Aromatoleum aromaticum EbN1: one gene and its partner. The protein of the gene in region 1 binds, or shares a complex with, the protein of each later gene. Links are inferred from orthologs where the notes say so. Each region holds a gene or a part of one and is shown in the gene's direction. Other genes may lie near its edges.

The links. The genes of interacting proteins can lie anywhere in the genome.
Region 2: the proteins of uvrB (region 1) and EBN1_RS12370 are in contact, whole or in part, in a crystal structure (PDB 7EGT), measured with the Thermus thermophilus proteins. The link is inferred for Aromatoleum aromaticum EbN1 from one-to-one orthologs. Residues at the interface, in WP_096411307.1 of Thermus thermophilus: Glu23, Leu25, Arg26, Asp27, Gly28, Glu29, Arg30, Phe31, Arg55, Glu326, Asp327, Phe328, Glu379, Ser382, Gln383, His398, Gly400, Arg401; in WP_096412145.1 of Thermus thermophilus: His654, Arg656, Phe657, Gln666, Asp668, Glu669, Lys680, Arg681, Leu682, Ser683, Lys685, Tyr686, Ala687.

What each region holds. Positions count from the first base shown.
Region 1 is NC_006513.1:3,238,942-3,246,873, forward strand. Bases 2,604-5,532 are described here. They hold uvrB (excinuclease ABC subunit UvrB), read left to right. Parts: upstream 2,604-3,003; coding sequence 3,004-5,061; downstream 5,062-5,532. Other genes in these bases: EBN1_RS15385 (amino acid aminotransferase), read right to left, coding at 2,604-2,831; EBN1_RS15395 (low molecular weight protein-tyrosine-phosphatase), read left to right, coding at 5,073-5,532. Also shown: EBN1_RS15370 (DUF3320 domain-containing protein), read right to left, coding at 1-1,145; more of EBN1_RS15385, read right to left, coding at 1,626-2,603; more of EBN1_RS15395, read left to right, coding at 5,533-5,540; EBN1_RS15400 (Rne/Rng family ribonuclease), read right to left, coding at 5,653-7,932. UniProt on the Escherichia coli protein: The UvrABC repair system catalyzes the recognition and processing of DNA lesions. A damage recognition complex composed of 2 UvrA and 2 UvrB subunits scans DNA for abnormalities.
Region 2 is NC_006513.1:2,596,396-2,602,105, forward strand. Bases 117-3,118 are described here. They hold EBN1_RS12370 (UvrD-helicase domain-containing protein), read left to right. Parts: upstream 117-507; coding sequence 508-2,730; downstream 2,731-3,118. Other genes in these bases: EBN1_RS12365 (hypothetical protein), read right to left, coding at 117-178; EBN1_RS12375 (ParA family protein), read right to left, coding at 2,768-3,118. Outside these bases: more of EBN1_RS12365, read right to left, coding at 1-116; more of EBN1_RS12375, read right to left, coding at 3,119-3,547; EBN1_RS12380 (NADP-dependent malic enzyme), read left to right, coding at 3,942-5,710. UniProt on the Escherichia coli protein: A helicase with DNA-dependent ATPase activity. Unwinds DNA duplexes with 3'-5' polarity. Translocates on single-stranded DNA with 3'-5' polarity. Initiates unwinding more efficiently from a nicked substrate than double-stranded DNA.

The sequences.
Region 1 (7,932 bases):
AGCTCGGCGACGATGTTCGTGATGGTCTGGGATTTCCCTGTGCCCGGTGGCCCCTGGATCACCAGGTTGCGGCCTTCCCGCGCCTCGAGGATCGCCATCGTCTGGCTGCTGTCGGCGTCGCGCACGAAGCGCACTTCGCCCGGCTCGATGATCGTGTCGAGGCGGGTGTCCTCGGCGACGAAAGCCACTTCGTTCGAAAAGCCTTCGCCGAGCAGGCGCCCGAGAACCGGATGTTCGCTGGGCCGCTTGTCCTCGGGCCAGACTGCCTCGTCGAGGTCGTTGAACATCAGGAATTTGCCGAACGAGAAAAAACCGAGGTGGATCTCGTCGCGTACCACTTTCCAGCGGGGCTGCTTCGAGATGCACGCGGAAACGGCCTCGTGGAACGATTCGGTGCCCGGCATCTCGGAGGCGTCGGCGTTCGCATCAGCCATGTACTGCGGCAGATCGAGCGCAAAGTCCGTCTTGAGCTTCGCCGCCAGCGACAGGTTCTGAATGAGGTCGTCGTCGCTGTAGCGCAGCCGGAAGACATCCCGGGTGCCGGTCCGGGACAGCTCGACGGGCACGAGCAGCAACGGCGCCTTGCGAAGCTTGTCGGAGGATTCCGCCTCGTACCAATGCAGGAAACCCAGCGCAAGAAAAAGGATGTTTACCCCTTGCTCCTGGATGAAGGCCTGCGCTTCGGTGTGAATTTTCAGCAGGCTGAGGAATAGCCGTTCCTCGGAAAGAGCCGTCTGCAGCTTGGTATCCGTGTGCTGCGCGGTGATACTGCCGGCGACGTCCTCATCCGGCCAATCGACGCCGTCGAGTTCTGCGACGAGGGCCATCGTCGCCGCGTCCGGGGCCGGCGCATCGACTTCCTCGCGCTCTTCACCCGACTCCACGGCCGGGCCCTGAACGGAGTCTGTCCTGACGACGCTGTTCCCGGTCTCTTTCCCGCCCTTCGTTTTTTTCTCGGGTGCGGGCACGAACGTCATGGCCTTGTTCTGCCGGTACAGGAGCTGAAGGATCTGCTCGGAGCGCTCACCGATGATCGCCAGGCTCCTGGGGCCGCTGCGAAAATTGATCATCGTGTTGCGCAGCCCAATGTCGAGGAGGTCCTTTCGACTACTGGCAAGCTTTCTTTTAATCTCTGCGTGCGACATTTCACGTTACCTATTCACCGTCAGCCCGGGCACAGGATACCGGACCCATAAAGCCGATCAATGGTAAGCGAATACGCGCTGTCTCCGAGGTCCGCTGCCGAAGTCCGGACGACCCCGAAGCCATCGATCGGGCGAAGCCGCGGCAGCATATCAACGTGAGTCGGCCGGAAACGGGCCGCGGAAAAAGAAAAAGGCCAACCGGTGAAGGCTGGCCTTGTCCTGCTTTTTCTGGCTCCCCGACCTGGGCTCGAACCAGGGACACACGGATTAACAGTCCGTTGCTCTACCGACTGAGCTATCGGGGATCGGTAAGGTGTCCGGCGAAAACCGCCGGACCGAATTTTTGGCTCCCCGACCTGGGCTCGAACCAGGGACACACGGATTAACAGTCCGTTGCTCTACCGACTGAGCTATCGGGGAATTGAGCGGCGCAGTATAGATATCCGACGCGGACCCGTCAATATTTGACCAGGAGGATTTTCACGCCTTCGCGACCGACGCGATCGCCTTCGCGACGTAGCCGATATTGCGCGAGTTCAGCGCCGCGAGGCAGATCCGTCCCGTCGACACCGCGTAGATGCCGAACTCGTTCTTCAGCTGCTCGACCTGAGCGGCGGACAGGCCGGTGTAGGAGAACATGCCGCGCTGCTCGATGACGAAAGAGAAATCCTGGGCGACGCCGGCGCCTTTGAGGCTCTCGACCAGGCCAACGCGCATCGCGCGGATGCGATCGCGCATGCCGGCGAGCTCGTCTTCCCACATCTGGCGCAGTTCGGGGGCGTTGAGCACGGCAGCGACGACTGCGCCGCCGTGGGTAGGCGGGTTCGAGTAGTTCGTGCGGATGACGCGCTTGACCTGCGACAGGACGCGACCGGCTTCGTCCTTGTCCGCAGTGACGATCGACAGCGCGCCGACGCGCTCGCCGTACAGCGAGAACGACTTCGAGAACGAACTGGAGACGAAGAACTGCAGGCCGCTGGCGGAGAACAGGCGCACCGCGACTGCATCCGGCTCGATGCCGTCGGCGAAACCCTGATACGCCATGTCGAGGAAGGGCACGAGGCCGCGCGCGCGGCAGGCCTCGACCACTTCGCCCCACTGCGCTTCGGTGAGGTCGGCGCCGGTCGGGTTATGGCAGCACGCGTGCAGCACGACGACGGCGCCGGCAGCCAGTTCGCCGAGCTTCGCTTTCATGCCCGCGAAGTTCACGCCGCGCGTCGCCGGATCGTAGTACGGGTAGGTGTCGACCGCGAAACCGGCGGACTCGAAGATCGCGCGGTGGTTTTCCCAGCTGGGATCGGAAATGTAGACGGTTGCAGCCGGATTCAGCCGCTTCAGGTAGTCGCCGCCGACTTTCAGCGCCCCGGTGCCGCCGAGCGCCTGTATCGTCACCACCTGACCGTTTGCAATCAGTGCGGAATCCTTGCCGAACAGCAGGTTCTGCACCGCGTTGTTGTAGGCCGGAGCGCCTTCGATCGGCTGGTAGCCACGCGGCGGCATGGCCTCGAGGCGCGCCTTTTCGGCAGCCTTCACTGCGGCCAGCAGCGGAATCTTGCCGTTGTCGTCGTAATAGACGCCGACACCAAGGTTGACCTTGTCGGTGCGGGTGTCGGTGTTGAAGGCCTCGTTCAGGCCGAGAATCGGGTCACGAGGCGCCATCTCGACGGCGGCGAAGATCGAAGGCATATACAACTCCAGGTTGGGCGGGCGCGCGGTCCGGCCCGAAGCCTCGTCTCGAGATCCGGGTCCAGTGTGCCGTGCTTTGAGCCGCGTTTTGGGAAATAATAGGCCTCTTGTCGCGGCCATTCCGTCCTGGACGGCAACCCGGCAAGCGCCTGAAACAGCCGGAAATTTTAGCATGACGAGTTCGACCGACAGCGTTCCGGTGATCACTTTCGCGGATAGCCCGTTCCGCCTTCACCAGCCATTCCCGCCCGCCGGTGACCAGCCTGCGGCGATCGAGCTGCTCACCGAGGGCATCGGCGACGGACTGATGTACCAGACCCTGCTCGGCGTCACCGGCTCGGGCAAGACGTACACGATGGCGAACGTCATCGCCCGTTGCGGCAGGCCGGCGCTCGTGCTCGCGCCGAACAAGACGCTGGCCGCGCAGCTCTACGCGGAATTCCGCGAGTTCTTCCCCGAAAACGCCGTCGAGTATTTCGTCTCGTACTACGACTATTACCAGCCCGAAGCCTACGTGCCGTCGCGCGACCTCTTCATCGAGAAGGATTCGAGCATCAACGAGCACATCGAGCAGATGCGCCTGTCGGCGACGAAAAGCCTGATGGAACGGCGCGATGTCGTCATCGTCGCGACCGTGTCGTGCATTTACGGCATCGGCGACCCCGTTGACTATCACGCGATGATCCTGCACTTGCGCGAAGGCGAGCGCATCGCGCATCGCGACCTCGTGCAGCGTCTCGTCGCGATGCAGTATACGCGGTCGGACATCGATTTTCGCCGCGGCACTTTCCGCGTGCGCGGCGACGTCATCGACGTATTTCCGGCCGAGAACGCCGAACTTGCGGTGCGCATCGAGATGTTCGACGACGAAGTCGAGCACCTGACGCTGTTCGACCCGCTCACCGGGCACCTGAAGCAGAAGCTCGTGCGCTTCACGGTGTATCCGTCCAGCCACTACGTGACGCCGCGCGCGACGGTGCTGAAGGCGATCGAGGCGATCAAGGACGAACTGCGGGACCGGTCGGCCTGGTTCCAGACTTCGGGCAAGCTCGTCGAAGCGCAGCGCATCGAGCAGCGCACCCGCTTCGATCTCGAAATGCTCAACGAGATGGGCTTCTGCAAGGGCATCGAGAACTACTCGCGTCACCTCTCGGGACGCGGGCAGGGCGAGCCGCCGCCGACGCTGATCGACTATCTGCCGTCGGATGCGCTGCTGTTCGTCGACGAGTCGCACGTGTCGATTCCGCAAGTCGGCGGCATGTACAAGGGGGATCGTTCGCGCAAGGAAAACCTCGTCGGCTACGGTTTCCGGCTGCCGTCCGCGCTCGATAACCGTCCGCTCAAATTCGAGGAATTCGAGCGCCTGATGCCGCAGACGATTTTCGTCTCGGCGACGCCCTCGACCTATGAAGCCGAACACCAGGGACAGGTGGTGGAGCAGGTCGTGCGTCCGACCGGGCTGATCGACCCGGCGATCGACGTGCGGCCGGCGACCACCCAGGTCGACGACCTGCTGTCCGAAGCGAAGCGCCGCATCGCAGTCGGCGAGCGCGTGCTGGTCACGACGCTGACCAAGCGCATGGCGGAGGATCTGACCGACTATCTCGCCGAGAACGGAATTCGCGTCCGCTACCTGCACTCCGACATCGACACGGTCGAGCGCGTCGAGATCATCCGCGACCTGCGCCTCGGAAAGTTCGATGTGCTCGTCGGCATCAACCTGTTGCGCGAGGGGCTGGACATCCCTGAGGTGTCGCTGGTCGCGATCCTCGACGCCGACAAGGAAGGCTTTCTGCGCTCGGAACGCTCGCTGATCCAGACGATCGGGCGGGCCGCGCGGCACATCAACGGCCGTGCCATCCTCTACGCGGATGTCGTGACTCGGTCGATGCGCGCGGCAATCGACGAGACCGAACGACGGCGAGTCAAGCAGATCGCGTTCAACCAGGCAAACGGCATCGTGCCGAAGACAGTGAGCAAGCGGATCAAGGACATCATCGACGGTGTCTATGGAGGTGACGTGGAGCGCGACGGGCGGAGCGTGGCCGAACCGCCGCCCGAGTACTTTTCGATGAACGAGAAGACCGTGGCAAAATCGATCCGTAAACTGGAAAAGGAAATGCAGGAGCACGCCCGCAACCTGGAGTTCGAGAAAGCGGCCGCCGCACGCGATGAGCTGTTCCGCCTGCGGCAGCGGACGTTCGGTGCCGACCAGCACGGCACCCCATGAAGGAGAAAAGATTGACGAAAGTCCTGTTTGTCTGCACGGGCAATATCTGCCGGTCTCCGACCGCCGAAGGCATAGCCCGTCACCGGATCGAAGCTGCCGGACTGTCCGCGACAATCATGGTGGACTCCGCCGGAACCTACGGCGCCCATGTCGGGGAGCTTCCCGACCCGCGCGCCCGAAAAGCCGCAGGAAAGCGCGGCTACGATCTTTCCTCGCTGCGGGCGCGAAAACTGGAGATGGCCGATTTCCAGAATTTCGACCTGCTTTTGGCAATGGATGCGGCCCATCTGGAGACCATGCGCGGCCTCTGCCCGGAAGTTTATCGGCCGAAACTGCAGCTGTTCATGGACTACGCCCGCAAGCACCAGCTGAGCGAAGTGCCCGATCCCTACTTCGGGGGCGAGAACGGTTTCGAGGCGGTGCTGAATTACTGCGAGGATGCCGTCGAAGGTCTGCTCGAGGAGATTGTCGGGCGTTGAGGTGAATCAGAGCCCGCCTGCCGCTTCCGGCATTGCGGTATTCCCGGGCTGCAGCGCGAAAAAATGGGGCCGTCCGCGAGGAGGGCCCCATTTGCGCCAAACGCCGCAAGGCTTATTTGGAGTGGGTTTCGACCTGCTGCAGCGGTTCGTTGACGATGACCGGTGCCGGACGCGGGCGGCGTCCCAGCGGCCGGGCAGGCGTCTCGTCCGCCGTGCTCGCCAGCTCCTGGACCTTGTCGCGGCTGGTCTCGATCATCACCAGGCCGCTTTCGGCCAGGTTCACCCCCAGGTCGATCGGAGCGGAGGACAACCGGGACTCGGCCGTCCTGACTTCGGCTTCGGTCACGGCGACTTCGGTTTCCGGCGCGACGACATTTTGCGCGGGAGCCGCAGTAGGCGCCTGCTCGGCCTCGGCCTCGGCCTCGGCCTCGACCAATTCCTCGCCCGCGGATACCTGTACCGGTTCGGTGTCTGCATGGACGAGAGGTTCCATGAGGCCGGCCTGCAGCGATTCGCGCGCACGCTCGGCAGCTTCGATCGCTGCTTCCGGTGCAATTTTCGCTTCGAGTGCCGGTTCAATTGCAGCTTCTCTTTCGGCGACCGGTTCTGCGGCAGTTTCCAGCGTCACCGGCTCGGCTTCCGCCGGCGATTCAGCCTCGATGCTGGTTGCCGGATGCAACGAGACAGGCAACGGTGCAGCTTCGGCGGTGACCGCAATGGATTCCGGCGAGGTGACGGCGACAGGCAGCGGGGCGGTAGTTTCCGCGGCAGCCAAGGGCAGCTCGGCAGCCACTTCGGCAACCGGCTCGGCACTGGTGGCTTGTGTCGTTTCCGGTGCTGTTTCGATGCTCGGCACAGCCGTTTCGGCCCAGGTATCTCCGGTTTCATCGCCCGATGCAGCGACTTCTGCCTGCTGTTCAGTCCCGCGCCGGTCGCGGCGGCCACGGCTGCGGCGACGGCGCTTCTCGGGGGTGCCGTCTTCGGCTGCGGGAACGATGGCGGCAGCCTCCATCTGTGCGAGCGGGGCGGGGGCGATTGTGATAGTACTGGCCGGCGATTCCACGACGTTGTCCACTACCGCGGCCTCACCCTGCTTCGGCTGGGTGCGCTGACCACGGCCCTGGCGTGTACGCCCGCCGTTGTCACGCTCCGGACGTGCCGGCCTGTCGCCGCGGTCGACGCCGGTGTCGGATCGTTCCGTACGCTCGGACCGTTCGGGCCGCTCCGCGCGTTCGCCGCGCACCGGCCCTCTTGCAGTTTGGGCGGCCGATGTCGACTCGTCACGCTCACCCCGTTCGGTGCGTTGCTGGCCGTCGCGACGGTTGCGATTGTTGCCGCGGCGAGTATCGCTGCGCTCAGCCCGCGGACGGGACTCCGGCTTCGGGGCAATTTCCGGAGCCATTTGCGGCGTCACAGCAGGCTTCTCGCTGCGCAGCCAGCCGAACAGCCGCTGGAACAGTCCGGCGGGCTTTGGGGCGAGGCCGGGCGCCACCACCGGCTCGGTTTTCGGTTCGACGATCGGGGCAGGCTGGGCCGGCGAGATTCCCTTCACGACCGCTTCCGCGCGGGGCGGCTTGGTGTCCTCCTTCGACGGCAGCCGCAGATCGATTTCCGCAGGTTTGCCGACCATCTGGTAGCTCGCCAGCGCGACCTCTTCCTGGTTCAGCTGGTCATGGCGCAGACGAATGATTTCGTGGTGCGGTGTTTCCAGGTGGCGGTTCGGGATGATGATCAGCTGGATCTTGTGGCGAACCTCGATATGAGCGATGTCCACGCGCTTCTCGTTGAGCAGGAAGGTCGCGACGTCGACCGGGACCTGCAGATGCACGGCGCCGGTGTTTTCCTTCATCGCCTCCTCTTCCAGGATACGCAGGATGTGCAGTGCCGACGATTCCGTGCTGCGGATGTGGCCGGTGCCGTTGCAGCGCGGGCACGGGATATAGCTGGTTTCGGCAAGCGCCGGGCGCAGGCGCTGGCGCGACAGTTCGAGCAGGCCGAAGCGGCTGATCTTGCCAGTCTGGACGCGCGCGCGATCGTGCCGCAGCGCGTCCCGCAGCAGGCCTTCGACTTCGCGCTGGTTCTTTTGCGACTCCATGTCGATGAAGTCGATGACGATCAGGCCGCCGAGGTCGCGCAAACGCAGCTGGCGCGCGATTTCCTCGGCCGCTTCGAGGTTGGTTCGAAACGCGGTTTCCTCGATGTCCGCGCCTTTGGTCGAGCGCCCGGAGTTCACGTCGATCGATACCAGCGCCTCGGTGTGGTCGATGACGACTGCTCCGCCGCTTGGCAAGGTGACCTGGCGCGAGTACGCGGATTCGATCTGGTGCTCGATCTGGAAGCGCGAGAACAGCGGCACGTCATCGCTGTAGCGCTTGACGCGGTTTACGTTGGC
Region 2 (5,710 bases), 650 kb from region 1 along the record:
TTTCTTCTTCGAGCAGACGGAGGAAGGCATTCATCGCTTCGCCCCAGTACTCGGCATTGCCGACCCATCCGGTCGCCACGGTGGCTTCGCGCACCGCTTCATGCCAGAGGGTGGTGGCCCGTTCGATCGGGATGCCGGCTTTGCGCGCATGCCAGGGCAAGAGCTTGGGTGTCTTCATGATTGGTTCTCCTGTGAGCTTGTCGGCCTTGTCGGCTTTTGCGCCGGGACAGACCTTGTAAGTCCACCGTTCGAGGCGCTGTTAATGCGGTGCAACATACAAAAATTTCGCGAATTCTGCGCCGCTCAAGGAGGTAATTCCTTGATAAAACGCAAACGGATGCTGCGTTGCACAATTTCAAACTAAAGGATCGTCCGGGGCAAATCAACGTCGTTGTTGTGCCGATGCAACAGTGCCATTTTTTACGTTGTCGCGATCGCGATTCCGAGCGAGCCCGAAGTTTCCCTCGCGTCCCGGTTAAAATTCGCTGTGCCCCAAGAGAAAACCGAATGTCCGATCTGCTCGCCAACCTCAATCCCGAACAACTCCAGGCCGTTACCTTGCCGCCGCAACACGCGCTGGTCCTGGCCGGCGCCGGTTCCGGCAAGACCCGCGTCCTGACGACGCGCATCGCGTGGCTCGTGCAGACCGGGCAGGTCGATCCGCAAGGTGTCCTGGCCGTCACTTTCACGAACAAGGCGGCAAAGGAACTGCTCGCGCGCCTGTCCGCGATGCTGCCGCTGAGCTTCAACCGGTCGGCGCGCGGCATGTGGATCGGCACGTTTCACGGACTCTGCAACCGTTTGTTGCGCGCTCACCACCGCGACGCCGGCCTGCCCCAACTGTTCCAGATCCTCGATTCGGGCGACCAGCTCGCCGCGATCAAGCGGCTCCTGAAGGCGCTGAACGTCGACGACGAGAAATTCCCGCCGCGCGAACTGCAGCATTTCATCAACGGCCAGAAAGAAGCCGGGCTGCGTCCCCATGCCGTCGAAGCTTGGGACGATTACACGCGCCGCCGGGTCGAGCTGTACATCGAGTACGAGTCGCAGTGCCAGCGCGAGTCTGTCGTGGATTTTGCCGAGCTGCTGTTGCGCACTTACGAGCTGCTGGAGCGCAATGAGCCGATCCGCAAGCATTACCAGCAGCGTTTCCGCCACATCCTCGTGGACGAATTCCAGGACACGAATCGGCTCCAGTACCGCTGGCTGAAGCTGCTTGCCGACACGGGTCGCGACGGCGCAGCGAAGCTGTTCTGCGTCGGCGACGACGACCAGTCGATCTATCGTTTCCGCGGCGCCGACGTCGGCAACATGCGCGATTTCGAGCGCGAGTTTCACGTCGCCAACGTTATCCGCCTCGAGCAGAATTACCGTTCGCACGGCAACATCCTCGATGCCGCGAACGCGATCATCCGGCATAACGCCGGCCGTCTCGGCAAGAATCTGTGGACCGAACGCGGCGCCGGCGAGCCGATCCGCGTGTTCGAGGCCTGCGGCGACCTGGACGAGGCGCGCTGGATCGTCGACGAAATCCAGTCGCTGGTGCGCGACGGCATGAGCCGTTCCGGCATCGCGCTGCTGTATCGCTCGAACGCGCAGTCGCGCGTCCTGGAGCACCAGCTCTTTTCCAGCGGCATTTCCTACCGCGTCTACGGCGGCCTGCGTTTCTTCGAGCGGCAGGAAATCAAGCATGCGCTCGCGTACCTGCGCCTGATCGCCAATCCGGACGACGACACCGCGTTCAGCCGCGTCGTCAATTTTCCGACGCGCGGCATTGGCGCCCGTTCGATCGAGGCGCTGCAGGATGCGGCGCGCACATGGAACAGCAGCCTGTACGCGGCAGTGCCGCATGTGGCGGGGAAGCCGGGCACCGTGCTGGCCCAGTTCGTGCGCCTGGTCGAAGACCTGCGGCGCGACACCGCAAAGCTGCCGCTGCCGGAACTCGTCGACCATGTGCTCGATGTGTCGGGCTTGCGCAATCATTTCCGCAACGAGAAGGAAGGCCAGGAGCGGCTCGAAAACCTCGATGAACTGATCAATGCAGCAGCGAATTTCGTTGCCGAAGCAGGCGTGCAGGCCGATGCGCAGGACATGGCGCATGCGCTGCTCGCCGACTTTCTTGCGCACGCATCGCTCGAGGCCGGGGAGCACCAGGCCGATGCCGGCAGCGACGCGGTGCAGTTGATGACGGTGCATTCATCGAAAGGGCTGGAATTCGATGCGGTTTTCCTGTCGGGCCTCGAGGAAGGGCTGTTTCCGCACGAGAACAGCATCATGGAGACGGAAGGGCTGGAGGAGGAGCGGCGGCTGATGTATGTAGCGGTGACGCGGGCACGCCAGCGGCTTTACCTGTCGTTCGCGCAGAGTCGCATGCTGCACGGGCAGACGCGCTACAACCTGCGTTCGCGCTTTCTCGAGGAAATTCCGGAGGAACTCACGAAGTGGCTGTCACCGCCGAATCCGCGCACGAGCGCGGTGCGCAGCGGGTTCGGCGGCTACTATCAGCCGTCGCGCGGCGGCGTGGTGGCGAAGGCGCCGGAACAACCGGTTTCGCGCAGCCGCGATCTGGGCGGCTTGCGTGTGGGTCAGCTGGTCACCCACGCCAAGTTCGGCCAGGGCGTGATCGTCGCCGCCGAAGGCAGCGGCTCGGACGCCCGACTCCAGATCAACTTCGGCGCCGCCGGCGTCAAGTGGCTGATGCTCGCGGTCGCGAAGCTCGATCCCGCGTGACTTCGGTCGCGCGCGATGCCGGCGGGCCGCGCCGTCGTCAGACGCCGTATTTGCGCGCCAGCGAGTCGTGCAGCGCAACGTACTCCTGCGTGAGCTTGTGCTTCGCGTCGAGATGGATCATCGGCCGCGCCTGCTCGTGGGATTCCTTGATCTTCACGGACGCGGACAAATAGGGCGTCAGCACCGACAGGCCTTCGTCGATCAGTTCCTGGACGACTTTTTGCGGCAGTGCGGCACGGGCCTGGAACTGGTTGACGACGATTCCTTCGACCTGCAGGTCGCGATTGTGGTCGCTGCGGATTTCCTGCACGTTTTCCAACAGCGAGTACAGCGCGCGGCGGGAAAACTCGTCGCAGTCGAACGGAATCAGGCAGCCCTCCGCGGCGATCAGCGCGGAGCGGGTGTAGAAATTGAGCGCCGGCGGCGTGTCGATGTAGATGCAGTCGTAGCGGCCGGCCAACTCCTCGAGCGCATCGCGCAGCTTGTAGATCTTGTAGCGGGACTCGAGCTTGCCCTGCAGATCTTCGAGCCCAGGGTGCGAAGGCATCACGTCGAGCCCTTCGAAAGGACTCGGGACGATGAACTCGCTCGTCTTTTTCGGGTTCAGCTTGAAGTTGAGCGTCTGGTCGAAGAAATCCGCCAGCGTCGTGTCGACCTCTCCGCTGGAGCGGCCGAGCAGATACTGGGTCGAGTTGCCTTGCGGGTCGAGGTCGACGACCAGCGTACGCCTGCCCTCGTGGGCGCTGATCGCCGCGAGGTTGCAGGTAATGGTCGACTTGCCGACTCCGCCTTTCTGATTGAACACCACGCGTCGCATCTTGGTTTTCCTGGTTGGGCTGCCACGCGATTGTGCCAAAAAATGTCCACGGTTACGTGTCGATGTACGCCGACGCCGCGCCGGAACACCAAGCCAGAAGATGGCGCGCGCCGCCATGCCGGTTTGCCCTGACATCCCTCTGCCCAAGGCTGGGCGGCTGCGCTAAACTTTCGCCTCGTCAAAGGTGGCGTCAGCGGCTGTCGCATGAAGCCGCCGTCATGCGGGCGCCGAGCCCGATCCGCTGCGATGCCCGGTTCAATGCCGGCCATTCGATCAGAACAAGCCACATCGTTGCGGACATTCCTCATTGATTGGCGAGGCGCCGGTGCGAGCGCAGAGCTTTTTCCGCACGTTCATAAACAAAGACAACCCAATTAGCACGAGAGGGAGCGCAATGGATCAGGATTTCATCACCGCGGCACTGGATTATCATCGTTCGCCGACCCGCGGAAAAATTTCAGTTGTTCCCACCAAGAGCCTGACGAACCAGCGTGACCTCGCGCTCGCCTACTCGCCGGGCGTGGCCGCGGCGTGCGACGCGATCGTCGCGGACCCGGGACAGGCGCGCGAACTGACGTCACGTGGCAATCTCGTCGCCGTCGTGACGAACGGCACCGCGGTGCTCGGCCTGGGCAACATCGGCCCGCTTGCGTCGAAGCCGGTCATGGAAGGCAAGGGCTGCCTGTTCAAGAAGTTCGCGAACGTCGATGTGTTCGACATCGAACTCGCCGAGCGGGACCCGGACAAGCTCATCGACATCATCGCGTCGCTCGAGCCGACGCTCGGCGGCGTCAACCTCGAGGACATCAAGGCGCCCGAGTGCTTCTATATCGAGCAGAAGCTGCGCGAGCGGATGAACATTCCGGTCTTCCATGACGATCAGCACGGCACCGCGATCATTTCGTCGGCAGGGCTGATCAACGGTCTCAAGATCGTCGGCAAGGACATCGGCGAAGTCAAGTTGGTGTGCTCCGGCGCAGGCGCGGCGGCGATCGCATGCCTCGACCTGATGGTCGGGCTCGGAGTGAAGCGCGAGAACGTGTTCGTCTGCGACTCCAAAGGCGTGATCCGCGTCGGCCGCGACGAGAACATGGAGCCGAACAAGGCCCGCTACGCGCAGTGCACCGATGCGACGACGCTCGGCGAAGTCATCGAGGGCGCCGACGTGTTCCTCGGCCTGTCGACCGCGGGGGTGCTGAAGCCCGAGATGGTCAAGCGGATGGCGAAAAAGCCGCTGATCTTCGCGCTCGCGAACCCGAACCCGGAAATCCTGCCCGAAGTGGCGAAGGAAGCGCGTCCGGACTGCATCATCGCGACCGGTCGGTCCGATTATCCGAACCAGGTCAATAACGTGCTGTGCTTTCCGTTCATCTTCCGCGGCGCGCTCGACGCCGGCGCGACGAAGATCACCGAGGAGATGAAGCTCGCGTGCGTGAAGGCGATCGCGGAACTCGCGCGCGCTGAGCAGAGCGACATCGTCGCTGCCGCCTACGGCAACGCCGACCTGCATTTCGGCCCGGACTACATCATTCCCAGCCCGTTCGACCCGCGCCTGATCGTCAAGATCGCGCCCGCGGTCGCAAAGGCGGCGATGGAGTCGGGTGTCGCGACCAGGCCGATCGAGGATTTTGCGGCGTACGCGGCGAGCCTGTCGGATTTTGTCTATCAGTCGGGCATTGTCATGAAGCCGGTGTTCTCCGCGGCGAAGCGGATTCCGGCCGAATTCAAGCGCGTGCTGTACGCCGAAGGCGAGGACGAACGCGTGCTGCATGCTGCCCGCGTCGTCATCGACGAGGAACTCGCGCGGCCGATCCTGATCGGCAGGCCGAGCGTGATCGAGATGCGCATCCAGAAGATCGGCCTGAACCTCGTGCCCGGACGCGACTTCGACATCATCAATCCCGAGTCCGACCCGCGCTACCGCGAGCTGTGGCAGGAATACCACCGCATGATGTGCCGCGACGGCGTGACGCCCGAACTGGCGAAGGCGAAGATGCGTCGCGACACGACGCTGATCGGCTGCATGGTGCTGCGTCGCGGCGACGCCGACGCGCTGGTGTGCGGCACTTTCGGCTCCTACGATTACCACTTCAAGACCGTTGAGGACGTCATCGGGTTGAAGAAGGGCTCGAAGCTGTTCGCGGCGATGAGCCTGCTGCTGCT